One region of the Oikeobacillus pervagus genome, then DNA from elsewhere that is predicted to be linked to it. Evidence: riboswitches for the same ligand, from Rfam matches in the RefSeq annotation. Region 1 holds a riboswitch; each other region holds the start of a gene.
The links. A riboswitch is a leader RNA that binds a small molecule or an ion and turns the genes downstream of it on or off. The one in region 1 is predicted to bind S-adenosylmethionine.

Region 1 (10,856 bases):
GAAAAATGAAATCATTGAGAGATTTACGACCTATGTAAAAGTGGACACGCAATCAAATGAAAATAGCGATACATGTCCTTCCACTCCGGGTCAGTTAACCCTTGCCAATATGCTAGTAGAGGAGTTAAAGTCCATAGGGATGAAGGAAGTGACTATCGATGAAAATGGCTACGTTATGGCAACACTCCCTGCGAACACGGAAAAAGTGGTTCCAACCATCGGCTTTCTTGCTCATGTCGATACAGCTACAGACTTTACAGGGAAAAATGTCCGGCCACAAATCGTTGAAAACTACGATGGAAAAGACATTATATTAAATAAAGATTTAAATATTGTTTTATCACCGAAGGATTTTCCAGAACTCGCAAATTATCAAGGTCATACGCTGGTTACAACAGATGGAACCACTCTTCTTGGCGCTGACAACAAATCAGGGGTCACCGAAATTATGACAGCGATGGCCTATCTCATTCAACATCCAGAGATCAAGCATGGGAAAGTTCGCGTAGCATTCACACCAGATGAAGAAATTGGAAGAGGACCTCATAAATTTGATGTAGAAGCTTTTAATGCACAATATGCTTACACGGTCGACGGTGGACCATTAGGCGAATTAGAGTACGAAAGCTTTAATGCGGCGGCAGCGAAGATCACGTTCAAAGGGAAGAACGTCCATCCAGGTACAGCGAAAGGGAAAATGATCCATTCCGCTAAAATGGCCATGGAATTTCATCAACAACTTCCATCTAAGGATGCTCCTGAATTTACAGAAGGATATGAAGGCTTCTACCATCTTCTTTCATTCAATGGAGATGTAGAAGAGACTAGATTGCATTATATTATTCGAGACTTTGACCGTGAAAAATTCAATGACAGAAAGGCAACCATTAAAAAAATAGTTGCTCAGTTACAAGAACAATATGGAGAAGAACGAATCATTTTAGAGATGAACGATCAATATTACAATATGGGGGAAAAAATTGAACCCGTAAAGGAAATTGTCGATATTGCCTATGAAGCAATGAAAAATTTAAACATTGAACCGAAGATATCTCCTATTCGCGGTGGTACGGACGGTTCCCAGCTTTCTTATATGGGACTGCCGACACCGAATATTTTTACAGGTGGGGAAAACTTCCACGGTCGATTTGAATATATTTCTGTCGATAATATGATCAAGGCTACAAATGTCGTCGTTGAAATCATTAAACTAACAGAAAGTAAAGCAAGCAGCGGGAAATAAAATCCGCTGCTTTTACTTGTTTCCTTGTGTTGAAAATTTCGGATATCCGATCAGGATCGCGATGACCCCACAAATCCCAATTAAAATTGGATAGTAGGAATATGGCAATAGGCTAACAGGTGAAATTTTGGCGATTTCCGCCGCTACAAGTAATTGTGCTCCGTACGGGATTAATCCTTGGATACTGCATGAAAAAATGTCTAATAAACTAGCCGATTTTCGTGGGTCAATATCATATTGATCTGCAATATTTTTAACAAGTGGACCCGCAATAATAATTGAAATTGTGTTATTAGCCGTTGATAAATCAGTCAATCCAATTAAACTTGCTATGCTAAATTCTGCCCCTTTTTTCGATTTAATATTTTTCGTCACCGCATAAAGGATGAAGTCAATTCCGCCATTATGCCGGATCACTTCCACCATCCCAGCAATCAGAATAGCTAGGAAGGCGATTTCATACATTCCGGCCATCCCTTCCCCAACTTGCTGAATGACACTCATGACTTGATAACTTCCATCTACTAAGCCTACAACCCCTGCAAATATGATCCCAATCGATAGGACGAGAAGGACGTTGATCCCAATTAAAGCGGTGATCAGTACACATAAATAAGGTAAAATTTTCACCCAGTCATAAGAATGCTGTGTAATTTCCGCATGTTGACCCATCGTTAAGAGTCCAAGTATCACACAAGTGACGATCGCTGCGGGCAAGACAATCCAAAAGTTTACCTTAAATTTATCTTTCATTTTCGTATTTTGAGTACGAACAGCAGCAATCGTTGTATCAGAAATAAATGAAAGATTATCGCCAAACATTGACCCACCAATGACCGTTGCCATTGAGAGTGCTAGTGAAATATCGGTTTGCTCACTAATTCCAACCCCAATAGGAGCTAACGCCACAATCGTTCCCATCGATGTTCCCATGGATAAGGAAATAAAGCAAGCGATAATGAACATTCCGACCATTAACAAGTTTTGCGGGACAACAGATAATGCTAGATTCACAGTGGAATCGACCGCTCCCATCCCTTTGGCGACTTCAGAAAAAGCCCCAGCCAAAAGGAAGATCATCACCATTAACATAATATTTGTATTCCCTGCCCCACGGCAGAAAACATCCACCTTCTTATAAAAGGACTCTTTATGATTCATCGCTAATGCCACTGCAGCCGAAATAGCAATGGCCACGATTACTGGAAAACTGTAAAAATCACCCGTAATGATTCCGGACCCGATAAATAGGGTTAAAAAAACGAGAAACGGAAATAAAGCCCACGGATTTCCCTTTTTGTCCACACTCAAGATGATCACCTCACAAATTTTTTTCATAATGAAGAAATGGACTTAGTCTTTTCTCTATACAAAAAAGACCACTTCTTGCCAATGTTTCAAGAAGAGGTCTTATAATTTTTTATAAAACACTCCTCTTATCTACCAAGCATTTCTGCTCGCTGGATTTGGCACAGCACTCTAAACTTGAGTCCGCTGCCGAGATTTCATCGGGCCAGTCCCTCCATCTCTCTTGATAAGAAGATTATCCATATTCTCATTTATAAAGTAATATAAAGGATACAGTAATTTCGATATTTTCGCAACCTATAGATAAGAATTTGAATGGATGTATTTTATGGGGGATAAAAAGGAATAAAAATAATTTTATAATGAGGGATTATTTTCCAATTTTAGAGACAAAAAATGCCCGTCCCTTTCAAATATGTGAAAAGGAGTCAGGCGTTTTTTAGAACTATTTTATATTACATGTTGGAAAGGACATCTGTTAATACGGGAACAATTTGTTTTTTACGTGAAACAACGCCCTCTAATAATGCTTTATTTTGATCCAGGGATACATTATATGCCTTTTCTACAGCTGATGCTTTTTCACCAAGAGCTAAGGCCGTTGAATTACTATTTAAAATATCGGTTACAACAAGCAGGAATAAATCTAGTTGTTTTTCAGAAATCACTTCTGTCAATGTTGTTTCTAGCTCCTCTTGACGGGCTAAAATTTCATTAACATCGACAGCATTAACTTGTGCAATTTCTACTTTGGAATCACCCATTTGGAACTCCTTTGCATCTAGGCCGATTAATTCTTTCGCTGTCTTATCTTTCAAATCTGCTCCTGCTTTTAACATATCAAGGCCATATTTTTCGGCATCTACTCCAGCAATGGCTGCTAATTCTTTTGCAGCTGCTACATCTTCATCTGTACATGTTGGAGATTTGAATAAAAGAGTGTCAGAAATAATCGCTGATAGCATTAATCCAGCAATCTCTTTTTTCACTTGTACATTTTTTTCCTTATAAATTTTATTTAAAATGGTTGCCGAACAGCCAACTGGTTCTGCACGGTAATATAAAGGATCGCCTGTTTGGAAATTCGCAATACGGTGATGATCAATTACTTCCAAAATTCGAACTTTTTCGATGTCATCTGCACTTTGTTGGAATTCATTATGGTCAATCAGAATGACTTGGTCAACTTCATTCGCAACGGTTTGAACAAGTCGAGGTGCGTCCACTTTGAAATAGTCCAATGCATATTGGGTTTCTTGGTTTACTTCACCTAGGCGAACCGCTTCTACTTCAATTCCTAATTCACTTTTCAATTTTTCATAGGCAATAACAGAACAAATAGAATCAGTATCAGGATTTTTATGTCCAAAAATCAGTGTTTTGCTCATGGTCCAACTCCCTCTTTTTCTCATAGATTTTGGTTAGTATAGTCAAACTCTATTTTTCCAGAATTCCATGAATTTGACAAGGTGCCAGGCACCATCCATTTTTTGGGTGATACCTAGCACTATTTTATTGAATGATATAACTAATGCATAGGCCGATGGACAAAAGAATACCAAAGATTGTATTGGTTTGGGCTGTCGCTTTCATCGCTAGGATTACTTGTAAAGGGGACTGCACCTCATTAAAGAAGCCTTTTAAAGCTTGTACGGGTTTTGGAAAGCTAAGGAGAACGAGTAGCAGCCACGGGCTCACGACTCCTGTCACTACAAGCCCAATCATCCAAATATAAGAGACGGCAAACATAGCGCCTAATATATAAATAGCCCCTTTTCTCCCTACAAGAATCGCCAATGTATTTCGACCACCTAATGTATCCTCCTCAATATCACGAATATTATTGGATAAATTAATCGCCCCTACTAAAATTCCGATGGGGACAGATAGAAGAATACTCTCAGTCGTAACCGAACCTGTTTGAATATAAAAAGCAATTAATATAAAGACAGAACCCATACATAACCCAGAAAATAATTCACCAAAAGGCGTATAGGCAATTGGCAGTGGTCCTCCTGTATAAAAATACCCGACCATCATTCCTAAAATCCCAATAAGAGCCAGCCACCAGCTCGTATTCATACAAATATACAAACCTAATAAAAGAGCAATTCCATATGATCCTAAAGCCATATTTAATACCGTCTTCGGACTCATTCCATGGCGAACGATCGCACCACCAATCCCAACAGAATCCTCAGTATCTAAACCACGCTTAAAATCATAATATTCATTAAATAAATTAGTAGCAATTTGGAGCAATAAACAGGCAAGAAGCATCGCAATAAATAAACCTGCGTGATGATCCGCATAGAACATAGCAAGAACCGTGCCAATTAACACCGGGACAATCGAAGCAGTCAACGTATGTGGACGTGTCAATTGCCACAACAATTTCCCCCTACTTACCGATTCAATCGATTCCATTTTCATACGAATGTCCTTTCTAAAATAATCCTTATATACCCATCATAAAGAAAACCCAACGACATTTACAAGTGGAAAATCTGGATGGTGCCAGGCACCATCCAGAAATTGGGTAAATCTAGCTACTCTTAATATATTGATATAACTTAGGGTCGAGTGCTTTTTCCATTATCATGTTCATATGTACGACGGGTTTTTTATTTTCGTCTTTCATTATATCTTGTTGTACGCTTTGTTGATCAGGTTTTGCTTTTCCTAAGTAATAAAAATCTTTTCCTTCGTCATCGTCTTTTTTCACAAAGATATGGATATCGATATGATGATCCTCTGCGTAAATGATTTTTTTTACTTCTTCAGACTTTAGGGTTCTATTGCTTCTTGTATACCATTTCAATACATCTTGACTTAAGAATTCGTCCTCATAATTCACACTGGCTTCAACATCACTTTGTTTATGATAAGTAATAAAGATCGGACATGTTTGATCTTTCGTTTTGTAACCATAGACAGTAGAACTTTCATCTTTAGGCCAATTTAATAATTTACAAACATCTTTCCTAGAATACTTTTCATATAATGTCAACGATTCCTCGCATTTATACAACTTGCTCTTCTCTTTAGCACTGCGCACAATGTCCTCTATTAAATGCCGGAAATAGTCATTAGCCTTTAGACGTTCTTGCAGATTCTGACAAAAAGCGTAGATATTATGGGAATTCAAAGTAACAAGCGGCTTTTCTCCATATTTTTTTCGATCACTTTGGGTAAAAAAAGAAAGATCCAGAACCCGTTTGACCGATTCTAAAGTAGCTGAATCAATGCGGCAACGAAATTTGACTAGCTGACGGATATATTCATCCTGTTGAATTTCTCCTTTTTCCAGCAACAATTCCAATAAGATAATTTCGTGTTTTCTCTTCCCATTTAAAATTTCCAATGATAGCATCGTTAACACTTTATTTTCATATGAACTTAATAATGGAAGATCTTCTTTCATTTTTAATAAAAATTGATAATAGTTATGATACTTAGTCGCAACCACAACCGGATCTAGTGAGTGATTATCTAGAAAATCGTATAGATAGGGGATTCTCCCTAATCGATTTTTTAGTTCCACATAAGCCTCTTTTAAGATCTTTAACGTCGTCAAATTACTTTGATCGATTGCTGAAAAAATTCGTTTTTTCGCTATTTCCTCAAAATTAATCGTAGATACACCTTTAATAAAACTTGTATCATTTGTCTTTCGACGAATACGATCTTTGTTTTGGGAACGATCCCCTGAAAGTGCAATCGGAATTAAATAATTCTTTTTATAATTTCCAATAAAATCAATAATGGTTACATAATCTTTTGTAGAATGTTTACGCAGTCCCCGCCCAAGCTGTTGGATGAAAATAATACTGGATTGGGTTTGTCTCAACATAACTACTTGATTAATACTCGGAATATCAATCCCCTCATTAAAAATATCAACGGTTAGAATATAATCAAGTTCACCATTTTCTAATTTAGAAATATTAGATTCCCTTACTTCTTGAGAATCTTCCCCTGTTAACGCCACTGTGCGGAAACCCTTTTGATTGAATAATTGTGATAATTGTTTTGCTTCTTCTTTACGACTACAAAATATTAACCCTTTTACCTCTTCACCAGAAAAGCCGTAATACTCCACCTTTTCTAAAATATGCTGGACACGTTCTTCGGTCACAAGCTTGGATAAAAGAGTGGTCTCATCCATCATTTCCCCGTTCCATTCCCAATCAGTTACACCAAAATAATGAAAAGGACATAGCATATCTTCTTCAAGTGCTTCTTGCAGACGAATTTCGTAAGCAATATTGTAATCAAAGAGTTCATAAATATTAAAATCATCTGTACGCTCTGGTGTCGCTGTCATTCCTAATAAAAATTTCGGTTGGAAATATTCCATAACTTTTTGGTAAGACGAGGCACCTGCTTTATGAACTTCATCGATCAGAATATAATCAAATTCTTCACGATGAAATTGTTGTAAATTTTCCTCTTTTGAAATCGTCTGGATGGTCGCAAATAAATACTTAGCATCCGTCTGCCTATTTGACCCCGATAAAATTCCAAAATCTTTATCATACCCACCAAGAACCTTTTTATAATCCGCTTGAGCCTTTTTAAGAATCTGTTCGCGGTGAACGATAAAGAGCATTCGTCTTGGAGCAAAGCGGCGTACATCAAAAGCAGAAAGATAGGTTTTCCCTGTTCCAGTAGCTGAAATGACTAAACCTTTTTGTTCCCCAGCATCACGAACTGCTTGAATTTCTTTTAAGGCAGCCTGTTGCATTTTATTTGGTACAATTTCGAGAGCCTCTTTGATGGAATTTGTTTCATACTTGATTGGTAATTCCACTACTCGGTCGATTAATTTTGGTTCGGTTATTTGCTTATATGTTTTTTTATAGTTCTCAATCCATCTCTCTGATAAAGGCTCTGCTTCTTTCCATACTTCTTCAAATTGATTTTTAAAATGGTGAACGATTTCCCCATTTTCATGAGAAGTTAATTTTACATTCCATTCATAGTTGACTTTTAAAGCATGAGCCGTTAGATTGGAACTCCCTACAATTAAAGAATAATGGGTTTTATTCTGAAAAATATACCCCTTTGAATGAAACCCTTGCAAATCCGTCAACCTTACTTCAACATTTTTGATTTTCATTAATTCTTTAAACATTTTTGGCTGGTTAAAGTTCAAAAAGGTAGAAGTTAAGATTCGCCCTTTAATTCCTTTTCTTTTAAGGTCAAGAAAATGTGATTTTAAAGTAGCCAATCCGCTCTCTGTAATAAAAGCAACAGAAAAAAGAAAAGACTCACAACTTTCCAGTTCCTCCAGCAATGAAGTTAAGACATTTTCATTTTTTTGCGAATGATTAATTAATAATCTAGGTTTATAGTTTCCCGATTGAGTATACTTATGATCGATAAACCCCTTATGTAAAGAAGCTTCCAATTTTCCTATAAAATTTTCCATATGATCACCATACATTACCAAATTAATATATTTATTGTAATCCTCCTGTTTTAGTAGAGCAATCATAATTTAAATCTTTGGGTTTCAAGGTATTTTTTAGAAGGGGGAGCACAGTTATGGGGAGTAGATTTAAGATTTGCAGGATTTGCGTATTTCCTTGGGGTATTTGCGTATTTCCCGAGGCGATATGATTATTTCCTAAGATTTATGTTTATTTCCCAAAAGGATTTGATTATTTCCCTTCGTATTTGCGTATTTCCCGATTATATTTGCGCTACTTTCACTTTTCACAATGATTGAAAGAAACAACAAAAAAACTATTCACAAATTGTGAATAGCAAAAAATCATTTTACCTAATCATCATGAAGTGACGTTCACCAATTTTTCAATCGCGGGAATATCTGCAGGGGCCCAGTCTAAATTTAGGAGTTCACTGGGTTCCAGCCACTTAATGGCTACATGCTCAGTTAATTCCGGTTGGCCTTCCACTAGCTTACAACGGAAGGTAGTTAAATGAACAATTCCAAAATCATATTCATAGGCCGTATGTTCAACTTGTTCCCCAATTTCGACTTTGCAAAGCATTTCTTCTTCAATTTCGCGGCGCAACGCCTCTTGAGGTGTTTCGCCTTTCTCTATCTTTCCTCCTGGAAACTCCCATTTTAGAGATAAACTCTTATCTGGCCCCCTTTGTGCACATAAAATTTTCCCTTTTTCAATAATGACAGCTCCAACGACATAGATATTTTTTTTCATTTCGTCCTCCTATGAAATATGCCTAGTTTCAAGCGCTATTTTCGTTTTTACCTTTCTAGCCCCATCGTTTTCTGTCCTCATAACGAAGTCTAGAAAAGCTAGCTATCATCCATTTTTTGAATAATACCTAACACCTTTAGTTTACTTTATTTGAAATTGTCTAAGAGCCCCATTTAATTCTTCTATTAGTTGGTTAAGCTGTATGGCATGGCGGGTAACCTCGTTTGTAGATGCTGCTTGTTCTTCCATAGCGGAGCTGATTTCCTCAGTGGAAGCTGTCGTCTGTTGTGAAACAGCTGAAATTTCCTCGATCATCTTCACGACCATTTCCTTCTCCTCTTGGATTGAATGAATGCTATGCATTTCTTCTTCTATGGACCCCATCATACTCTGTAAGGATTCAGTTAATTTATCCATCGCCGCACTCGCCATTCTCACAGCATCTTTCTGGTCAATACTGATTGTATTTGTCTCATTCATTACTTCTACTAGTTCTTTCGTGTTCACCACCATATCTTTGGCCATATCATGAATATCATTTGCAGCTCTTTTTGATTCTTCTGCTAAATTACGAACCTCATTAGCTACCACGGCAAATCCCTTTCCATGCTCACCAGCTCTTGCAGCTTCAATAGAAGCATTTAGGGAAAGTAAATTAGTTTGTTCTGCAATTTGTTCAATAGCCTTTGTGACACGAGTAATTGAATGTGACCTTTCGTCAAACTTTGAGATCATTTCAGTCACTTTCTCAAAGGACTGTTCTAATTTACAATAGGATTTCTCTAAGTTCCCTACTTGACGATTTCCACTATCGATTTCATTTGCTGCGTCTTTCATTGTGAATTCAATTTGATTTGATTGATTTAACAAGTTTCCAATCTGTCCACTTAAATCATGAATCGCTTTTGTTCCCTTGTCAATCTCTCCAGTTTGATTTCCTGTTCCAACCGCAATTTCTTCAACCGCTTGAGTAATTTCTTCTATAGATTGATTGTTTTCATTGGCTATGGTGGTTAAACCCTCTGCTGCATGATTTACTGAACTAACATTAGTTGTAATTTTAAATATTAATTGTCTCATTTTATAGAGCATTTCATTATAGCTAACTGCAAGTTGTCCGAGCTCATCTTTAGAATGAATCTCTAATTCTGACACTAAATCCCCTTCTGCTGTCTTTCCTATGACTGTTTGGAAATAACGAATTAACTTATTAAGCCTCCAAGCAATAATAATTGCGAAAATCACTCCGATAGCTAATCCGACTAGAATAGACAACCCACTAACTTTTTGAAACTTACTGATTTTGTCGAAAAAAATAGCTTCTGGTGTCAAGGAGATAACATTCCAATTTAGCCCAAAAATAGTTGCACTATGTCTCTTGTATTTTTCTCCATTCCAAGAGAAATCATGAGAAGTATTGGGAGACTTTTGATTCATCTCATTCACCCAACTAAATGCCGAATGAAATTTCTTCGAGTCTTCAATTAAGTCTTCTACACCTTCTACTGTTCCGCTCTTTTCCGGATTCATATTTTTACCATCTGCATTCTCTATAAAAGAGCTAATGATAAAACCTTGATCATCTAAAATAATTAGTTTACTGTTGGATTCCTTTTCAATCTTTTCTCTTAATAAAGCAATATTAGATAAATCGATGTCATATCCTAATGCCCCCACCATATTACCTTTGGAAAAAACGGGGGTAATAACAGATGTCATCATTTTACTTGTCACAATATCTTTATACACTCCGACCCATGTTGTTTCTGGATGTTCTTTTAATAATCGATATGACTTCGTCTCTCTGACATCCTTATCCACTTTTGCATATGGGGAAATATGTAACTTTCCTGTAGTAAAATCCATAAAGTAAACCGAAGTTAACATTGGATCTTCTTTACGAATAGACTTGATTTCCTTTTCCATTTGCCCAATGAAACCCTCTTCATTCATTTGTAGAGATAGAAGACTAGCCATTTGTTTAATGGAAGAGTCATATTTACCAAGATCTTTTTCTACAAATGCAGCGGCATTTTTGGCATTATATACTCCATGTTTCATATCATCTTTTTTTAAGATATCGCTAATTGTTATGTAATTAAATATGACAGTAA
Region 2 (10,856 bases), on a different contig from region 1:
AAAGCCGAGATAATTTTAATGGCAGATGTTTTTAGCATCATTTGTTCTTCATGGGTTAACGTTTGAACAGGGGCAACAACGATCGAATCTCCTGTGTGAATTCCAACTGGATCGATATTTTCCATATTGCAAATCGTAATACATGTGCCACTCGCATCACGCATTACTTCATATTCAACTTCTTTCCACCCTGCAATACTTCTCTCAATTAAACATTGATGGATTGGGCTCTCCTTTAATCCTTTCTCCACTTTCCCCTTTAATTCAACTTCATTATGAGCAAATCCACCACCAGTTCCTCCTAACGTATAGGCTGGTCGAATGATAACGGGATATCCAATATCATTCGCAAAAGCGATTGCTTCTTCCGCTGTTGAAACGATCGAGCTTTCTGGAACAGGCTCTCCGATTTCAACCATCAACTGTCGGAAAAGGCTGCGGTCCTCTCCTTTTTGAATAGAATCAATGGATGTTCCAATCACCTTTACGCCATACTTTTGAACAATCCCTTGTTCAGACAATTGTTTTGCTAAATTCAATCCAGTTTGCCCACCAAATGTTGCAAGTAAGGCATCTGGTCGTTCCTTTTGGATAATTTTCTCCACCGTTTCTACTGTTAACGGTTCACAGTAGATGGCATCCGCAAAGATTTCATCTGTCATAATGGTCGCTGGATTATTATTCACAAGAATGACTTCGTAACCATCTTCCTTCAGTGCCATGCATGCCTGTGTTCCAGCATAATCGAATTCTGCCGCCTGCCCGATGACGATCGGTCCCGAGCCGATGACTAATATTTTCTTTACATTTAAACGCTTTGTCATATTAAGTGCCCCCTTCGTGACGATCGCCCTATTTCACTTTTTCCTCAACGATAAATTTGAAAGTAGTTCCATTCGATTGACAAATGGATTGAATAAGTGACCTTGTGTCTACTTCAATGAATAATGGAATCCTCCACTTAGATAAATACTCCTTCAAAGGTAAAAAAGTATCCATCGGAAAAGACTTATTCCAAATTTGATACACGATCACCCCCGCCACTGTAGGGGGGACATCCTTTAATGAATTTGCAATCCCACGTATACCAATTAAAGGATTAGAAAAAATAAGATATTTCCCTTTATATTGTGGATCGAATAGTGCATCCTCATATCCAGTCATTCCTGTATAAAAGATCAGCTCTCCGTTTACCTCAAGGTCTTCCATATGTTCACATTTACAGGGATAGCTTTCCCCAGTTTCTAACATCATCATTCCGTTCATTATTGTTCTCCCCTTCAAAACAATTCACCTTATTTAATATTTATACATCAAACAGAATGAAAATACAATATCATTTTCTGATTTTTTACTATTTATTGAAAATACCTATCCAAGAATAACCATAGGAACAAGATGAACCCCTTTCAAAAAGTCTAAAACTTTCGTCTTTTTATTTTGAGTACTTTTTTTTCGTTTGTACAAAGTAAATAGTGTACAATAGTCATGTAATCAATCTGCGGCGGGAACTTTTCAGCTTTTATGAATAGCTTACTTCGTTAAGCAGAGACAACTTTAGAGGTGAAAGTAAATGAGAGAAACTAGATTAATGCGTGATACCCTTTCGGTCAAAACAAGCTATGTTTTACCGCCAGATACAAATCAACATGGGACCCTTTTTGGTGGGAAACTAATGGCCTATATAGATGATATCGCATCCATTACAGCGACGAAACTAGCAAGAAAACCAGTTGTTACAGCTTCTACTGACTCCGTTGACTTTTTAAAACCAATCCGCGTTGGAGATGCTGTTACTTTAGAAGCGATGGTTTCCTACACTGGTCGTACAAGTATGGAAGTATTCGTAAAAGTAACTTCGGAAAATTTACTAACAGGGGACAAAGACGTGGCAGCTATTTCGTTTTTAACTTTTGTCGCTCTTGACGAAAATGGAAGACCAACTGTGATCCCTGAAGTCGTTCCAGAGTCTGAAGAAGAAAAATGGTTGAATGAAACAGCTAATAATCGTGCGGAACATCGGAAAGCTAGAAAAAAACACAGCCAAGAACTTGCTCAATTTTTCTCAAAATTATAATGTAAAACTTCATTAAGTGGAGGTTTTACTGCCCATCGAGGCGGGACAAATCCACTTTTCACAAAAAAAATACGCCTCTTTGGCGTATTTTTTGATGTATAAAACACAGGTTCCCCATCTTTTTACGGTCATGCCGGTCATTTTAGCTTATCCTTATCTAACTAGAATGATCTAACCCCAATTACCTAATTGGAGCATAAACATTAGCCATTGGAAACTTTTCTCTTTACAAAGATTAAATTTCGTTAACATCATGTTGATGATTTTGGCCTGTTTTTTATTAAAACTACCGTTAGAACAATGGATAGCTTACTGTAATATATTGTTGAATTTTGTAACAAAAATCTTATGGTACATTCTATCCATATACATTCCTAATTTCCCCCTCTTATACTAGATAGGACAAGTATAAGAAGGAAATTAATTTGGAGGAAGCTATATGTTCTCACAAACTGAAATTGGAATTGACTTAGGTACAGCAAACTTGCTCGTCTATAGTAAAAATAAAGGAATTGTAATTAATGAGCCTGCTGTAGTTGCAATTGATACAGCGACCATGAAAGTGTTAGCAACCGGACTTGAGGCGAAAAACATGATTGGAAAAACTCCTGGGAAAGTTACAGCATTAAGACCATTAAGAGATGGTGTCATCGCAGATTTTGATATGACAGCTGAAATGCTAAAAGACGTGATGAAGAAGGCTGGGAAAGCATTAGGATTTTCCATTAGAAAACCAAATGTTGTGGTATGTACCCCGTCTGGAGCAACTTCTGTAGAAAAACGGGCGATCCATGATGCCATTAAAAGCTTTGGTGCAAAAACCGTACATTTAATTGAAGAACCTGTTGCAGCTGCGATCGGAGCAGATTTGCCTGTCGAAGAACCCATTGCAAATGTGATTGTCGATATTGGAGGCGGAACAACAGAAGTAGCCATCATCTCCTATGGAGGTGTTGTATCCTGCAACTCCATTCGGGTAGGCGGTGACCGGATGGATGAAGATATTATTCAATACATCCGGAAGCAATATAATCTATTAATTGGCGAACGAACAGCTGAACAAGTGAAGATAGAAATCGGCATGGCTCTTATCGACCACGATGTAAAAAAGATGGATGTTCGCGGTCGTGACCTTGTGACAGGTTTGCCAAAAACGATCTCGATTCACTCTAAGGAAATTCAAGGGGCATTAAAAGAATCTCTACTCCAAGTGTTAGAAACGATACGAGTTACACTGGAAAATTCCCCACCAGAATTAAGTGGTGATATTGTTGACCGAGGTGTTATATTAACAGGCGGTGGCTCACTTCTGCAAGGAATGCAAGAGTGGTTAAGTCAAGAAATCATTGTTCCCGTTCACCTAGCCCCCAACCCTCTAGAATCGGTTGTAATTGGTACAGGACGATCCTTAAATATCATTAATAAATTACAAAAAGCCTTACGATAGCAAGTCGCTTACATGCGGACTTGCTTTTTTATTTAAAAAATACCGGTGCTCGTTTAAGGGATTTGCATATTTCCCTTAGGCTTTTGATGATTTCCCGAGGGCTTTTGCACTTATTCTATGCGGATTTGCTCATTTCCCAGTGTATATGCTTATTTCCCGTGATTTTATGCACTTCTTCTCACAATATTTGCACCTCCCATCCGAACATTACTTTTTAATCGCTGTGAGGTTTGCTCACGGGGTTTTGCTTATTTCCAAATGATATTTGATGATTTCCCAAGGGCTTTTGCGCTTGTTCTATGCGGATTTGCCCATTTCCCAGCATATATGCCTATTTCCCGTGATTTTATGCACTTCTTCTCACAATATTTGCACCTCCCATCCGAACATTACTTTTTAATCGCTGTGAGGCTTGCTCACGGGGTTTTGCTTATTTCCCAATGATATTTGATGATTTCCCAAGGGCTTTTGCACTTATTCTATGCGGATTTGCTCATTTCCCAGTGTATATGCTTATTTCCCGTGATTTTATGCACTTCTTCTCACAATATTTGCACCTCCCATCCGAACATTACTTTTTAATCGCTGTGAGGCTTGCTCACGGGGTTTTGCTTATTTCCCAATGATATTTGATGATTTCCCGAGGGCTTTTGCACTTGTTCTATGCGGATTTGCCCATTTCCCAGCATATATGCCTATTTCCAGAGATTTTATGCGCTTCTTCTAACGATATTTGCACCGTGCACCTCTTCGCCGAACATTTCGAGACGTTAGTTCGCTGGCATTTGACTATTTCCTTGCATATTTATCTAATCCGCCCCCCATTTTTCCCCTATATGGAATAATCAAGTTAAAACTCCGTATTTTTGGACATAATAAGACCAAAGGAGGATTCATCGATGACTGAACAACAAATCGCTTATACATTTCACACTTGTAATTGCGGCCATTTATACGATTCTTTGAGGGGGCCGATTGAAATTTCCGCCATGCTTGATCATGTTGAGGAAGATGTATTAGCTCAATTTTTGACCGCTTTTGATTTTTCTGAGCATGATCATCTTTTATTTGACGAGTTTAAATATTATTTCCGATTATTTCAAAAGGTGAAGCAGTCTTTTTTTTAATCACCTGGCGCTTCTTTTCCTATATATCCATCTTTCTGAGAATAAAAGCAAAATCCCCATCGGACTAGCCAATGAGGATGGATGATTTATTATCTTGAAAATGATCGTTTCGGACGATGGGTTGGAAAATGAATTTGTGGAATAGCAATCCCAATAAGGATAATCATGATTCCGGTCATTTGTAGGAAGGAAACTGCTTCCCCCAAAATAAATAAAGCTGCGACAATAGCTGCTGGAAGCTCAGCTGCCCCTACAATCGTCGCTAATCCTGAATCAATCTTAGGTGTTCCAATCGCGAAGAAGACAACTGGCAGGATCGTTCCGAATATCCCTAATAATAGGCCATATTTCCATAATCCAGTAGTCAAGACCCCATCTACAATCAAGATCGGTGAAACATAGAAAAGAACGAGAAGGAGCCCCCCGCTTGTAATAAAAACACTTCGTTGAATCGTCGGTACACCAGGTGCTACTTTCCCACTGTAAAAAATAAACAGTGCAAACGTGATCGCCGCAAGCAACCCATATACGACACCATCCAAATGTTCTCCCCATTGAAAATTCGTCGAACCAACTCCACCAGCTAACAATGTTCCAGCCCATAAAAAAACAACAGAAATCAATTTCTGGTTGGATGGCATTGCTCGATGATAAATCGCTTCAATTAAGATTCCAATCCACGTAAATTGGAATAACATCACAACTGCAATCGACGCCGGTACCCTTGCTAAACTCAATCCATAAAAAATCCCCGTCGCACTAAGCAATAACCCGACCGTCATTAAAGAACTGACATCCTTCCAACTCATTTTTACTCTTTTTGTAAAAAAATAAACAGCCATCAACATGGCAAGTCCAAAAAGGTACTGGCTTCCTGTCACTTGACCGACTGTAAATCCGGCTGCAATCGTCAGTTTTACAATAGAGGCATGGATCCCATAACTACATGCCCCAATCAAAACAAATAACGAATAGCGAAACTGATTCATCTTTTATGTCCTCCTTTCTCGATGACTTTTTTTAAAAGATGGTTGATTTCAGGAAAAAATACGATGTTTCACAATAAGTTCCATCTGATTTTTCCGCCGATGATCCATCACAATCTGCTATGATTCAATAAAGGAACAAAATAAGCCTTTTGCAAAGAAATAGGAGGGCCTTTAGTTGGCACTTCCCTGAATTTCAAATATACACATAGTATAGTACGTCTTTTCATGTTTCATCAATCCCTTTTAAATAGCCTGAATTTTCAAGATATACAAGAAGATTTCTCCTTGAAAAACTAATTCTGTAAATACTGTTAACCGATAGGAAGTAAAAGGGGTTTATAAAGATATTTCAGAAATTTCAAATTACACCTTGACGATTAATCCTAGATAGCATATGATTATAGTCAAAATTAATATTGTTGTTCTTATCCAGAGAGGTGGAGGGACTGGCCCAAAGAAACCTCAGCAACCAGCCAATTGGTCAGGTGCTAAATCCAGCAAACTACAACAATCGTAGTTTGGAAGATAAGGAGGAAATGATTACAGCCAATCAAGCCTTCTTATTATAGAAGGCTTTTTTTTATTATTGAAATCTGGAAAAAGGAGTGACTGAGATTGAATCTATTGGATCGACTAAAAGAGGAAGTGCTTACTGCTGATGGCGCAATCGGTACTCTCCTTTATTCATATGGGATTGACTTTTGTTATGAAGAATTAAACTTAACACAGCCCGACGTCATTAGACGGATTCACCAAGATTATATTCAAGCAGGAGCGGATGTCATCCAAACGAATACGTATAGTGCAAACTCGTTAAAATTAGCTCGTTACGGATTGGAAAATAAGAGAGAAAAAATAAATAAAGCAGCGGTTCAAATTGCAAAGCAAGCAGCTGGATTGAATGACACATTCGTTCTTGGGACGATTGGTGGCATTCGAGGTGTTCGAAAAAGTGATGCTACTCTTCAAGAGATTGTGGTCGCCTTTTGCGAACAAGCCGAAAGTTTACTTAGCGAAGATATCGACGGCCTTCTATTGGAAACATATTATGATTTAGAGGAAATTACAACGGTTGTGCATACAGCTCGGAAAATGACCGATCTCCCCATCATCGCTCAAGTGTCGATGCATGAACCAGGTGTGCTACAAAATGGGTTGCCATTAAACGACGCTTTATGCCAGTTAGAAGCTTTGGGGGCGGATGTCGTTGGCGTTAACTGCCGACTAGGTCCACATCATACAATTCTAGCATTGGAAGAAGTCGCCCTACCAAAGAAAGCTTTCTTATCTGCTTATCCGAATGCAAGCCTTCTGGATGTGGTCGATGACAGGATTGTCTATGAATCAGAAGCTGACTATTTTGGAAAGGCTACTGTTAAACTAAGAAATGAAGGTGCTCGTCTTATTGGCGGATGTTGCGGGACTACACCGAAACATATCGCTGCGGCGAAAAAAGCCTTACAGGGGTTACATCCGATTACAGAAAAGCAGGTAAAAGAGAAAACACCAATTTTGGTGAAATCCAGAAAAATATCGACAGTGCCTCCCCTCCATGAGAAAGCGAAAAATGAACGTTCTATCATCGTTGAATTGGATACACCGAAACATTTAGACACCACATCTTTTTTTGAAGGAGCAAAATGTTTACAAGAAGCGGGAATTGATGCGATTACGATGGCCGATAACTCCCTTGCATCCCCAAGAATTAGCAACATGGCGATGGCAACTTTATTAAAGTCAAATGATCAAATCCGTCCGCTTGTCCACATCACTTGTCGTGACCGAAATTTAATTGGCCTACAATCTCATCTAATGGGATTACATACTTTAGGTCTTCATGATATTTTGGCTGTTACGGGAGATCCAACAAAGGTCGGGGATTTTCCAGGAGCCACTTCTGTTTATGACGTTTCTAGTCTGGAATTCATCCAGCTAATCAAACAATTGAATGAAGGGATTTCTTTTTCAGGGAAATCATTAAAAGTAAAAACAAATTTTTCAGTTGCCGCTGCCTTTAATCCAAATGTTCGCATTTTAGATCGAGCAGTCAAACGATTGGAAAAGAAAATTGGGTTTGGGGCCGATTACTTTATCAGCCAGCCTGTTTTTACGAAAGAAAAAATTATTGAAATCCATGAAAAAACTAAGCATTTATCCACTCCAATTTATATCGGAATTATGCCATTAACAAGTTCACAAAATGCGGAATTTTTGCATAACGAAGTGCCCGGGATTAAACTTTCCGAAGAAACACTTAACCGGATGAAAGCTTGTGAAAATGACAAAACGCGGTCACATCAAGAAGGAATTTCGATTGCCAAAGAATTAATTAATACAGCTCACGAACTTTTCCACGGGATTTATTTAATCACTCCATTTCTTCGGTATGATATGACGGAAGAATTGGTCACATACATCCATGAGCTAGATGCCAAAAAGTTAGAAAGAGGGATTGTCCATGTCCATTCAACATTTAATTGAGAAAGAACTACAATCGCGAATATTAATTATTGACGGTGCAATGGGAACAATGCTACAACAAGCCGATCTTTCTCCAGAGGACTTTGGCGGTGAGGAATATGATGGCTGCAATGAATATTTGAACATCACTTCACCCAAAACACTCGAGAAAATTCATATGGCATATTTAGAGGCCGGTGCTGACATTATTGAAACAAATACGTTTGGTGGTACTCCCATCGTATTAAATGAATATGGTCTAGGTGACCAAGCCTATGAAATCAATAAAAAAGCGGTTGAAATTGCCAAATATTGCACTTCTCAATATTCAACTCCTAACCACCCTCGGTTTGTTGCAGGGGCAATGGGGCCCACTACCAAAACCTTGTCGGTGACGGGTGGGATTGATTTTGATACATTAAGTCAAAATTTTGAAATCCAAGCGAAAGCGTTGATCGATGGCGGATGTGACTTACTTTTACTTGAAACGAGCCAAGACATGCTCAATGTTAAAGCGGGATTCATTGGGATTGAAAGAGCTTTTGAAAAAACAGGTAAGAAAGTCCCTATCATGATCTCAGGGACTATTGAGCCAATGGGAACGACATTAGCGGGACAAAATATCGAATCCTTTTATTTATCCGTTGAGCATATGAAACCTTTATCTGTTGGCTTAAACTGTGCGACTGGACCAGAATTTATGACGGACCACCTCCGCTCACTCTCTGATTTATCAAAAGGATTTGTGAGTTGCTATCCAAATGCAGGTCTTCCAGATGAAGAGGGCTGTTATCATGAATCCCCCGAATCATTAGCGAAAAAAATTGAAGGGTTTGCCAAGAAAGGTTGGTTAAATATTGTCGGTGGCTGTTGTGGAACGACACCTGAACATATTCGCGCCATTCGAGAAGTCGTAAGTCAATATCCACCTCGTGTTCCGCAAAAAAAGCCACATGGACATGCAGTTTCCGGTATTGAACCGCTTCTTTACGATGATTCAATGAGACCATTATTTATCGGAGAAAGAACCAATGTCATCGGATCGCGGAAATTTAAACGACTCATCATCGAAGAAAAATATGAAGAAGCAGCAGAAGTTGCACGTGCTCAAGTAAAAGGCGGTGCGCATGTCATCGATGTATGCTTAGCCAACCCTGATCGCGATGAACTTCATGATATGAGCCAGTTCATCCAGGAAGTCGTGAAAAAAGTGAAAGTTCCACTTGTCATTGACTCTACAGATGAGAAGGTAATCGAAGAAGCATTGAAATTCTCACAAGGGAAAGCGATTATTAACTCTATTAATTTAGAAGATGGCGAAGAACGATTTGAAAAAGTCATCCCGATCGTAAAAAAATATGGAGCTGCCGTCGTCGTCGGAACAATTGATGAAACCGGAATGGCTGTGACACGTGAACGGAAACTAGAAGTTGCGAAACGCTCCCATGACTTACTTGTTCATAAATGGGGAATGGAACCAGAAGATTTAATTTTTGACCCGCTCGTCTTCCCTGTCGGAACTGGGGATGAGCAATATATCGGCTCTGCAACTGAAACAGTAGAAGGGATTCGTTTAATCAAACAACATCTGCCTAACTGTTTAACCGTTCTCGGTGTAAGTAATGTTTCATTCGGTCTCCCTCCTGTTGGTCGTGAAGTATTAAATGCCGTTTACTTATACCACTGTACCCAGGCTGGACTGGATTACGCGATTGTGAATACGGAAAAATTAGAACGTTTTGCCTCTATCCCTGATGATGAAATTAAGATGGCGGAGGATCTTTTATTCAAAACATCTGATGAATCGCTTGCGGTTTTCGCCGACTTTTATCGTGATAAGAAGAAAGAAAAGAAAGAAAGTGAATTACCGAAAACGGTTGAAGAACGCTTAAGCTATTATGTTGTGGAGGGTACGAAGGAAGGGTTAATTCCCGATTTAAAGAACGCGTTAACGATTTTTGACAGTCCATTAGACATTATTAATGGCCCATTAATGGATGGGATGGCAGAAGTCGGTAGATTATTTAACGACAACCAACTGATCGTTGCCGAAGTTTTACAAAGTGCGGAAGTCATGAAAGCAGCTGTTGCCTTTCTAGAACCTTTAATGGAAAAAACAGATGATGCTGGAAAAGGAAAAATCATTTTAGCCACTGTAAAAGGCGATGTACATGATATCGGGAAAAACTTAGTGGATATTATTTTAAGTAATAACGGTTTTACTGTCGTGGATCTCGGTATTAAGGTATCACCTAATGAACTCATTCAGGCGATTGAAAGAGAAAAACCAGATATCGTTGGTCTCTCAGGTCTCCTTGTAAAATCTGCTCAACAAATGGTCTTGACAGTCCAAGATTTTAAGCAGTTTGAAATTGATGTACCCGTGATGGTCGGAGGTGCCGCCCTATCTCGACGGTTTACCGAAACAAAGATTTCAACCAATTACGAAGGTCCTGTTTTATATGCGAAAGATGCCATGGAAGGATTATCTTTGGCGAATCGCTTACAAAATAAAGAGGAAAAACAAGTGCTTTTAACTGAATTAGTCGCTCAACAACAAAAGCGGAAGGAAGTGGAAGCTTATAGAGCAACAATGAAATCTTCTAATCATGTGGCGGTCTTAGAGAAGCCGAAGAAAACGGTCCGAACTGATGTGCCGGTTTTCAAACCTCAAGACATGAGAAAACGGGTATTGCGTGATTACTCAATTGCTCATTTAACTCCTTATATTAATTTGCAAACCTTAATTGGCCATC
Region 3 (10,856 bases), on a different contig from region 1:
CGCGTGCTGTTGCTGACACATCCAACCATTTCATTAATGGCTGAGCACAATGATGGCCTGCACGAACAGCAATTCCTTCTGCATCTAATACGGTTGCTACATCATGAGGATGAACATCGCCAATATTAAATGTGACAAGGCCTGCACGTTTTTCCGCTTGTTTTGGTCCATAGATTTCGATTCCTTCAATCTCACCCATTTTTTCCAATGCATAAGCGGCTAAATGATGCTCATATTTTTCAATTTCCTCTAATCCTACTTGTTCAAGGAAATCGATCGCAGCTCCTAAACCGATGGCACCTGCGATAATAGGGGTACCTCCTTCAAATTTCCAAGGAAGTTCTTTCCACGTTGATTCATATAGACCAACGAAATCAATCATTTCCCCACCAAATTCAACTGGTTCCATATTTTCTAAAAGCTGTTTTTTCCCATATAATACCCCAATACCTGTTGGGCCACACATTTTATGTCCAGAAAAGGCAAGGAAATCACAATCCAAATCTTGAACGTCTACTTTTAGATGTGGAACACCTTGGGCTCCATCCACCACCATAATCGCACCATTTTCATGGGCAATCTTCGTAATGTCTTTAATCGGATTAATCGTTCCTAACACATTGGACACAAGCATAACAGAAACAATTTTCGTCTGAGGAGTGACCGTTTTTCTTACATCCTCAAGTGTAAGAGTTCCGTCTTTTTGCATCGGAATATATTTTAATGTTGCCCCCGTTTGTTTTGCTAGTTGTTGCCACGGAATAATATTACTATGATGTTCCATATACGTAATGACGATTTCATCGCCTTCTTTTACTTGCTCACGTCCATAGCTTGCAGCAATGGTGTTAATAGATGTTGTCGTCCCTCTTGTAAAAATTACTTCTTCCATCGATTTTGCATTGATAAATTTGCGAACCTTCTCACGGGCACCTTCATAAGCGTCGGTTGCTTTTGTGCCAAGAGTATGAACGCCTCGATGAACATTCGAATTATATTCCTTATAATATTTTTCGATTGTTTCAATAACAGGCAGCGGCTTTTGAGATGTCGCTGCACTGTCTAAATAAACGAGTGGATTCCCATTGACTTCTTGGTCTAGAATCGGAAAATATTGACGGACTTCTTTTATGTTCATTATCGAACTTTCCTTTCAATAACCTCAGTCAGTTGCTTTTTCACAGCCTCGATTGGTATTTGATTTACAACTGGAGCCAAAAATCCATGAATGACAAGTCTTTCAGCTTCTTTTTGAGGAATCCCACGACTCATTAAATAATAAAGCTGAACAGGGTCTACACGTCCAACAGAAGCCGCATGACCTGCTGTTACATCATCTTCATCAATTAAAAGAATCGGGTTGGCATCTCCTCTTGCTTTTTCACTTAACATAAGCACGCGTGATTCTTGTTCTGCATTGGCTTTAGATGCACCATGCTCGATTTTTCCAATTCCATTAAAGATGGAAGTTGCTTCATCTTTCATTACGCCGTGCTTTAAAATATATCCTTCTGTGTTTTTACCAAATTGAACGACTCTTGTTGTAAAGTTTTGTGTTTGTTTTCCACGTCCAACGACAACGGTTTTTGTATCGGCAAACGATCCGTCCCCTAGTAATGTGGTTTCATTTTCAGAAATGGTATCGCCATCATTCATTTGTCCAAGTGCCCATTCGATTCGAGCATCACGTTTTGCCACCCCGCGGCGGTTTACGTAAGTCGTAATTCCACTTGATAAATGATCGACTGCACCGAAGGCGACTTTCGCATTATTTCCAGCAATCACTTCCACAATAATATTGGCAATTCCTTCTGTTTCCCCTGTTGTAGATAAGTAGTTTTCTACATAGGTGACTGAGCTGTTTTCTTCCGCTACAACGAGAACATGATTAAAGAATGTGGCATCGTTTTGATCATGAAGGAAAATAGATTGGATTGGTTTTTCAAGCACAACACCTTTTGGTACAAAAAGGAAGATACCACCATTCATTAACGCTGTGTGTAAAGCCGTTAATTTATTTTCCTCTACAGTCACCGCTTCCGTCATAAAGAATTTTTTGACCAAGTCACTATGTTCTTTAGCGGCTGTGATGATATCTGTAAAAATAACCCCTTTTTCTTTTAGCTCATTTGAGATGGCTAAAAATGCCGGTGTATTATTCCGTTGAATATATAAATTATTATGTTGATCATTGAGATTAATAAGTGCTTTAACTTCTTCTGGTACCTCATCCAATGAAGTGAAAGCATCACTTTTCACATAATGATGTTGAAATTGTGTAAAATTCCATTTGTCAATCTTTGTTTTATCTGGTCTTGGCATCGGGAGTTCCGCTGCACTTTCCAATGCTTTCAAACGCATCGTTGTTAACCATTCATTTTCACCAAGTTCTTTTGAAAAAGAGCGGATATACTCCTGATCTACTGGTAGTGTAATATCTACAGTCATGTCCATCCTCCTAACAAGTTACGCTTCTTGACCAACAGTTTCGTCTTCTATTCCCAATTCCTTCTTAATCCAGTCATAGCCTTCAGATTCTAAGCGTTGTGCTAATTCTGGTCCACCTGATTTAACAATGCGACCTTGCATCATGACATGAACATGATCAGGAGTGATGTAATTTAATAAACGTTGATAGTGAGTGATCATTAGACAGCCGAAATCACTGCCACGCATTGCATTAATCCCTTTAGAAACTACTTTCAATGCATCAATATCTAAACCGGAATCGATTTCGTCTAAAATAGCGATCTTAGGTTGGATCATCATTAATTGAAGAATTTCATTTCGTTTCTTCTCTCCACCTGAGAATCCTTCGTTTAAATAACGTTGAGCCATATCAGGATCCATTTCTAAAAATTCCATTTTTTCATCCATTTGTCGGATAAATTTCATTAAAGAAATTTCATTTCCTTCCTCGCGACGGCTATTGATAGCAGAACGTAAGAAGTCTGCGTTCGTTACGCCATTAATCTCACTTGGATATTGCATGGCTAAAAACAGGCCAGCACGTGCACGTTCATCTACTTCCATTTCTAACACGTTTTGGCCATCTAATGTAATGCTACCTTGTGTAACGACATATTTTGGGTGTCCCATAATCGCTGAAGATAATGTGGATTTACCAGTCCCATTCGGACCCATGATTGCGTGGAACTCTCCACCTTTAATTTCAAGGTTAACCCCTTTTAAGATCTCTTTTCCTTCAATTTCAACATGTAAGTCTTTTACTACTAAAGTTGAACCAGCCATATTTTATACCTCCGTTAATATCGAAAAGTAGTATTTTTTCTTTTACCATTCTCATTTTATTCTCATTACAATCTTATAACAAATTAAAATTATATTCAATAGTTCAGACACTTGTTTAAATTAAGAAGTTCCCATAGAATTCATATCTCTTCCCTATGTATTATTTCTTATACCTATCAATTCCAAAAAGATTAAATGAGAAAAAACAATCTATTTTTCATTGCATGTTTTTTCTTCTTTTTTATATTCCACAATTACGTTGAAAAAAACCAGCGTTAAAGTAAAACACTGGTTTTTTCCATATTATATATGGTGATGAAATTTACGATCTATGTCAGCTACAACTCTTCTGCTGTGAATATACTCCACTTCCCTTTTTCTTTCAACAGCCATTCTCACTCTATGTTTTCTTTTGTACACCTCATATCCAATCCCATGGGCACCACGTAACGCTCGCTCCATTCCATCTGTGTACACTAATTTTAGTGAGTTAATAATTAATCAATCCCTTCGTTTTGATTCCTTATTAATGTTACCAGTCTTGTTAATTTTACACAAAAAGGGTATGGAACTCTCTCCTTATCTTATCATTTATATAAAATGCTCCGAGCACTGACAAACGAATATTCTTAGTATTCCTCGTGTTTTCTCCCGAATACTCTTTAACCTTCCTTCACCCCTGAATAGATTTGACTAAAAATTCAATTCATTAAAAAAATGCTACAGAACATATCCGTATAAATAGGGAATGAGTGGATTAGCTCATTCCCTTTTCCTTTTCTTATTTATTCACTGGGACTACGGAACCTTTCCATTCATCTAAAATAAAGTCTTGAATTTCCTTAGAATGAAGGACATCAACGAGTGCTTGAATTTTTTCAAGCTTTTCATCCCCCTTGCGAACGGCAATTACATTCACATATGGTGAATCATTATCTTCAATGGCAATGGCATCTTCTAGCGGATTAATTCCAGAATCAATCGCATAGTTGGAGTTAATTAAGACCGCATCTCCCTCTCCTTTTTTATAGATTTGCGGGAGTAATGCTGGTTCATAATTATAATCAAACTTTAAATCTTTTTTATTTTCCACGATGTCTTTCACGGTTGCTGTATCTTTTTTGATACCATCTTTTAACTTAATTATTCCTTCTTTTTCTAACATGGTTAATATCCGACCATGATCGGCTACAGAACTACTCATTAAGACAGTAGCACCTTTTGGTAACTCATCTAGACTTTTGTGTTTTTTTGAATAAACTCCGATCGGTTCAATATGAATGCCACCAGCGATTTCAAAATCATACCCATGATCTTTGACTTGTCCCTTAAAATAGGGGATGTGTTGGAAATAGTTTGCATCAAGTTCGCCTTCAGCCAATACTTTATTCGGTAAAACATAATCTTGGAATTTTTCGATTTTTAATTTATAGCCTTTTTGTTCCAATAAAGGTTTTGCTTCTTCTAAAATGATGGCATGTGGAGTATTGGATGCTCCTACTACAATGGTTTTGTCATCACCTTTTGTACTTTCTCCTTTTCCATCTTTTGAATCATCTGATTTTCCCCCACATGCGGCAAGACTTAGTACAATGAACGCAGTGAGAAAAGTATAAAGCCATTTTTTCATTAGAAAATCCTCCTCGTTATCGTTTATCTATTTTATTTGTAATCAAATCACCCGTTATTTGAATAATAAAGACAATGATTAAAATAATGATGGTAGCAGCAAGTGTGACATCATTTCTGCTTCTTTGGAATCCATCTAAATAAGCTAAATTCCCTAATCCACCTGCCCCAATCACTCCCGCCATTGCAGTGTACCCTACTAAAGCAATAGCTGTTACAGTAATTCCAGAGACTAATGCCGGCATTGATTCTTTCAGCAGCACCTTCGTAATAATCGTGCTGATATTCGCTCCCATCGATTTAGCGGCTTCAATTACCCCTTTATCAATCTCACGTAAGGCAATCTCCACCATTCTCGCGTAAAAAGGAGCAGCTCCAATAATAAGGGCTGGCAATGCAGCATTTTCCCCGATGATCGTTCCAACAATCACATTTGTGAATGGAATCAATAGAACGATTAAGATAATAAATGGAATCGAACGAAAAATATTTACAAATGCTGCTGTTACAGCATACACCGCTTTGTTTTCCCACATATTCCCTTTAGATGTTAGGAATAATAATAAACCTAAAATAATTCCAAGGATAAAAGTCGCAACAACCGCTACTCCTGTCATATATAAGGTCTCCCATGTGGCTTCCCACATGATTGCCCAATCTACGTTTGGAAACCATTCCTTAAGCATGGGTGATGACCTCCGCCTCTACTTTATGTTGTTCTAAGTATGAAATGACATTTTTAAGTTCCGCTTCATCTCCATTGATATGGATGTACAATGTTCCGTACGCTCCGTTTTGTGTTTGCGATACTTTCCCTTGAACAATATTAATGGAGACTTTAAACTGACGGACAATCTCTGTAATGATCGGTTGTTCAGCTGTTTCACCCAAAAAGAAAAGCTTAATGACTTTTCCAGAAGGATAACGCTCAAGTAGATTTTCAATGGTTTCCTTCGATTCCTCAGGTTCAGCCACTTGTTGTACAAACCGTTTGGTGATCGGTTGTTTTGGTTTTTTAAAGACTTCAAGTACTGGACCCTGTTCAACGATTGTTCCCTGCTCCATCACTGCGACACGATGACAAATTTTTCTTATGACATGCATCTCATGTGTAATCAAAACGATCGTTAATCCTAATCTTTCATTAATATCCACTAATAAATCTAATATTGAATCGGTTGTTTGTGGATCTAAAGCGGATGTCGCTTCATCACATAAGAGCACCTTGGGATTATTAGCTAATGCCCGAGCAATCCCGACTCTTTGCTTTTGACCTCCACTTAATTGGGAAGGATAAGCATCTCCACGTCCCTCTAGGCCGACTAATTTTATTAATTCATTGACCCTTTGCATTCTTTCTTTTTTCGGAACCCGAGCAATTTCAAGGGGGAAGGCAATATTTTCCTTTACCGTGCGCGACCATAATAAATTAAAGTGTTGAAAAATCATACTAATATTTTGCCTTGCTTTTCTTAATGTAGCGCCTTTAATTTTCGAAACAACCTGATCTGCCACGCTAATTTCCCCACTAGTTGGGATCTCTAGCCCATTTAACATTCGAATTAACGTGCTCTTTCCTGCGCCACTATATCCGATAATTCCGAAAATTTCCCCCTGTTTAATAGCTAGATTAATATCTTTTACCGCTGTAATTTCACCATTCTTCGTAGAAAATATCTTCTTAACACGCGAAATATGAATGATATCTTTCGTTTCCATTAGACCACCTCTTTCACTAGCATCTTGCCTGAAATTAGCTTCAATAAAAAAACCTTTCTGCCGAATGACAGAAAGGTTTAACGAACGATCACGATATTACCTTCCTCTCATCTCTCAAAAATAATTTTGTGTGAATTGGCACCTTTTCAAAAACTGACGGTTGCCGGGCTTCATAGGGCACATCCCTCCACCTCTCTTGATAAGAGTAAATACAACTATATTGATTTGATTAATGGTAATATTAACATTCCTAGATGAATAGTGTCAAGACTTTTTCCACAACCCTTTTATTTATTTAAAACATTCTTTCAATTATGCAGGTTCATTTTTTAATTCATATTCTTTGCAAAGCCATAGGATCGATTCCAGCAGTAAGAGTGATCGATAGGAGCCATGATAAACTAATTCTTTTCTCTTCACTAATGTTTGCAAACGTTCTTTTCCCAAGAAGGCCTGTTGAATAGAAGCATACTTTCCCTCTATTAAAATTGGCACATGGTCAACTACATGATTGGAATAAATGATTTCATTCTCTGAAAAGGAAATGATCCAAGCTTGCTGTTCACATTGGATACAGGCATCTAAAAATTGCTCTGGAAGTAAAGAAGTAATATGTTTTCTTTTTCTACATTCTTTTTTTAAGCGATTTAGTATATTCTCCATACCCTCACCTCAAACAGATTTCTTTCTTACCTTTTTCCTGTTGTTGAGGGGAAAAACCTTTATGTTTCGTTCGACAATTTTTCTGCCCATCCAATCAAAACGACATAATCCCCAAAGGTCCTACAAATAAAAAGCGCCGGTCTAGGAATATTAAAGTGAAACTGCATTCAGTGGGGGGTTCTTCATTCACCACTGAATGCGGGATAAACATTTCCCGAGAAATATGTTAAATCGTGACGAAATAATTCTAAAAAAAGTGAGGCCACACCAAATAAAAAAGCACCATCTATTGGTACTTCGTTAAAACATGATATAAATGTGGAACTGAATGAAAGGCATATATTTTCTCGACTACTTCTCCGTCTTGAAAAAATAAAAGACATGGAACACTCTCAATCAGGTATTTGGTTGCCAATTGTTCATGGAAGTTCAAATCTAACTTAGCGAAAGGAATTCCAGGAAGGAGCTCACTTAACACTTGAACCATCTTCCCCGCTACTTGGCATGTTCCACATAGGGGGGTGTATAAATATAAAACTAGTTGAGGAGGTTCTTCTAGTAATTGTTCTACAGGCTGTTGTGACCAATCTTGCACCATCATTTCTCATCCTTTTCTACATACTTGGAATGGACATCCAAATTTGCACTTAATAATACCGAACATAAATGCCAATAAGGAGCGGTTGCGACTTCTTTGTACATACGGTCAATGTATAAATGCTTTGCTTCTGGAAATTCCTGTTTGAACAGTTTGCGAAGCTTTTCCCCTGAATCATCGGCATCCACCAAAATATAGACATCTCGCCCTAATAATTCATCGACCAATTCATCGATCTTGGTTAACCCGATGGTACCATTCGTACAAATAATTTCGACCGGTTCTTTAATGACTGTTTTTATTTTTCTTTTGTCTGTTGTCCCTTCTACAATGATTACCTTTTCCTCAACCAGATCCAATTCCACCACTCCTTACTGTTCATTGTTATGTTCTATTTTCACTCACTTGATTCATAATTGCAAAGGATTCACTTTTGACATTACAAATGCCTAAGCGCCTGCCCATCGGCGGACGGGCTTCGTAGTTTTTGACTGAGATAAAGGAAACTCTGTTCAAATTTTATCTTTTTCTAAAAAGCTAAGAAAGCACCCTCCATCTTAAGGGTGCTTGATGAATTTCTATTCTTCTTTTTCCTTCTTCATCGGATTCATTTTTTGAGCTGCTTGATACATTTGGTCAAAACGATCGGCTACTTTTGCAAAAATAGATTCAGGTTGGAATTCTCCTAAGTTTGTAAGGGGATAACCAGCACTAACACCCGTTAGAATTTCAATTCCTTCTGTAATATTTTCTACCGCCCATACATGGAATAATCCCTTTTCTACCGCATCCATTACATCATCATGGAGCATTAAGTTTTGAATATTTTGTTTCGGGATCATCACACCTTGTTCACCCGTTAACCCTTTTTCTTTACAAACATGATAAAATCCTTCAATCTTTTCATTTACTCCACCGATCGGTTGAATTTCCCCCCATTGGTTCACAGATCCTGTGACAGCAATGCCTTGCTTAATCGGAACTCCTGATAAGGAAGAAAGTAACACATAAAGTTCTGTACTTGAGGCACTATCCCCATCAATCATTTGATAGGTTTGTTCAAACGTGATGCTTGCTGAAAGGGGAATTGGCCGATTTTTTGCGAATAAGCCTGATAAATAACCTGTTAATATTAATAATCCTTTATTATGAATTTGCCCGCTTAAAGAGGTTTCTCTTTCAATGTTCATGATCCCTGATCTTCCGGCGAAAGTTTGAGCGGTGATCTTACTAGGTATTCCAAAGGTGTATTCTCTCGTTCCCATTACGGCAAGTCCGTTAATTTGGCCAACACGAGCTCCATCTGTATCCACCATAATCGTACCGCTCACAATCATTTCCTTATACTTTTCAAATATTCGATTGGAACGATACATCTGTTCATCAAGAGCTTTTTTAATATGAATATCATCTACATATCGAGAATTTTCGCGGCTCGCCCAATAACTAGACTCCACTAACAGCTTAGTAATCTCCTGGAAACGAGTCGATAATTTTCTCTGATCTTCCACAAGTCTCGAACTATAGTTCATAATCTTCACTACAGCTCTTCGATGAAAAGGGAGTAATCCTTCTCGGTCTGAATAGTCCTTAACGAAATAAGCCATTTGTTCATAATGTTCTCGGTCTTTTGTCATTTCTGTATCAAACTCAACTTTTACTTTAAATAACTTATAAAAATCTTCATCATAGCTTGCGAGCAAATCGAATAAATAATAGGAGCCGATCATAATCACTTTTACACGGAGTGGAATGGGCTCTGGTCTTAACCCACTTGTAGGATAGGCTCCTTGTACTTCATAAAGATTCTCAATTTGAATATGGCCCGTCTGCAGCATTCTCTTAAGCAAGCCCCAAGCATATGGTTGCTGAAGAAGTTCAGATGCCTGTAAAATCAGATACCCTCCATTAGCCAGATGCAAGGCTCCTGGTTTAATTAAGGTAAAATCCGTTGTCCAATTTCCTAAAGCACCTTTATATTCCATCTTTCCAAAGAGATTTTGAAAGGTTGGATTTGTTTCGTAAATAACAGGCGCCCCTTTTTCACTTTTATTGTTTACGAGAAGATTGACCGTATAACGTTGTAATTGTTGTTCTTTATTTCCTGTGATTACTTCCAAAAAGTCGAATTCTTCTTTCTCATCTGCTGCCGGTAAAAAGATGGAAAAATGCTCAACCACATCTTGAAAGTATGCTTTCAAATAGCGAATGACTTTTGGGTTATCCTCATATTCCCCATAGAGTGGCTGGAAAAGACATTCTATCGAATAAGCAACCGATTGCTTCATAAACAAATCCAAACTTTTTCTTATTTCGCTTTCCACTTTTTGAATCTGATTGATGGTTTGATTTATTTTTTCTTCCAATTGCCTACTTTTTTTCTGTAACTCTTCTTTATCTTCCTTTGTCAAACGATCATACTCTATTTTCTCTAATGGTCTTCCAAATCTAAGAGGATACGTATCAATTCCAGAGGGCGTTTGTTCAACGCGAAAATTCAAATTAGAGGCAAAGTCTTCTAGATCTTTCCACGACTGTTCGATCTGCTTTTCAAATCCTGCTAGAAGAGTGCGTCGTTTGTTCTCGAATGGTTCCTCAGAAAATGTTTTTCTGATCAATCTTTCAATATCCTTTAACAGCACTTCAATATCATGATGAAACCGAGCACCCACTCCAGCTTCCAGGGAGATTGCAAGTGGGCGATCAGGATTTTCGAAATTATAGACGTAACACCAATCATGTGGAACGGTCTTTTCCTTTGCTAAATTTCCGACCTTTTGTTGGGTATAAGTTAATCTTCCCGTTCCAGAGGGGCCGACTACAAATAAATTATAATCGGGCTGTTTAACTGTTAAACCAAAGTCCATCGCATCAACTGCACGCTTTTGACCGATTAATTCACTCTGTTTCTGCTCGATCTCAGCCGTTGTTTCAAATTGAAACATTTGTCCATCACAGTGACTGCTTAATTTCGATACAGGTACTTTATATAGCG

Region 2: it holds a riboswitch for S-adenosylmethionine, as region 1 does, so the genes downstream of both, J2S13_RS09955 (bifunctional homocysteine S-methyltransferase/methylenetetrahydrofolate reductase) here and J2S13_RS08675 (Na+/H+ antiporter NhaC family protein) in region 1, are expected to answer to the same signal.
Region 3: it holds a riboswitch for S-adenosylmethionine, as region 1 does, so the genes downstream of both, J2S13_RS07575 (methionine ABC transporter ATP-binding protein) here and J2S13_RS08675 (Na+/H+ antiporter NhaC family protein) in region 1, are expected to answer to the same signal.

What each region holds. Positions count from the first base shown of each region.
Region 1 is NZ_JAUSUC010000018.1:39,761-50,616, forward strand. It holds gene pepT (peptidase T) at 1-1,243, shown strand, start outside; gene J2S13_RS08675 (Na+/H+ antiporter NhaC family protein) at 1,256-2,548, opposite strand; SAM riboswitch class I at 2,677-2,784, opposite strand; gene J2S13_RS08680 (manganese-dependent inorganic pyrophosphatase) at 3,007-3,939, opposite strand; gene J2S13_RS08685 (1,4-dihydroxy-2-naphthoate polyprenyltransferase) at 4,064-4,984, opposite strand; gene J2S13_RS08690 (DEAD/DEAH box helicase) at 5,097-7,985, opposite strand; gene J2S13_RS08695 ((deoxy)nucleoside triphosphate pyrophosphohydrolase) at 8,347-8,742, opposite strand; gene J2S13_RS08700 (methyl-accepting chemotaxis protein) at 8,884-10,856, opposite strand, start outside.
Region 2 is NZ_JAUSUC010000023.1:11,110-21,965, forward strand. It holds gene carB (carbamoyl-phosphate synthase (glutamine-hydrolyzing) large subunit) at 1-824, opposite strand, end outside; gene J2S13_RS09930 (carbamoyl-phosphate synthase domain-containing protein) at 853-1,266, opposite strand; gene J2S13_RS09935 (acyl-CoA thioesterase) at 1,574-2,077, shown strand; gene mreBH (rod-share determining protein MreBH) at 2,517-3,524, shown strand; gene J2S13_RS09945 (hypothetical protein) at 4,424-4,651, shown strand; gene J2S13_RS09950 (EamA family transporter) at 4,741-5,640, opposite strand; SAM riboswitch class I at 6,063-6,172, shown strand; gene J2S13_RS09955 (bifunctional homocysteine S-methyltransferase/methylenetetrahydrofolate reductase) at 6,256-8,121, shown strand; gene metH (methionine synthase) at 8,099-10,856, shown strand, end outside.
Region 3 is NZ_JAUSUC010000015.1:22,441-33,296, reverse strand. It holds gene J2S13_RS07600 (cysteine desulfurase) at 1-1,138, opposite strand, end outside; gene sufD (Fe-S cluster assembly protein SufD) at 1,138-2,448, opposite strand; gene sufC (Fe-S cluster assembly ATPase SufC) at 2,467-3,252, opposite strand; gene J2S13_RS17030 (YuzK family famiily protein) at 3,556-3,714, opposite strand; gene J2S13_RS07585 (MetQ/NlpA family ABC transporter substrate-binding protein) at 4,034-4,882, opposite strand; gene J2S13_RS07580 (methionine ABC transporter permease) at 4,899-5,567, opposite strand; gene J2S13_RS07575 (methionine ABC transporter ATP-binding protein) at 5,560-6,585, opposite strand; SAM riboswitch class I at 6,705-6,806, opposite strand; gene J2S13_RS07570 (hypothetical protein) at 6,913-7,263, opposite strand; gene J2S13_RS07565 (thioredoxin family protein) at 7,550-7,861, opposite strand; gene J2S13_RS07560 (toprim domain-containing protein) at 7,861-8,220, opposite strand; gene J2S13_RS07555 (Lon protease family protein) at 8,440-10,856, opposite strand, start outside.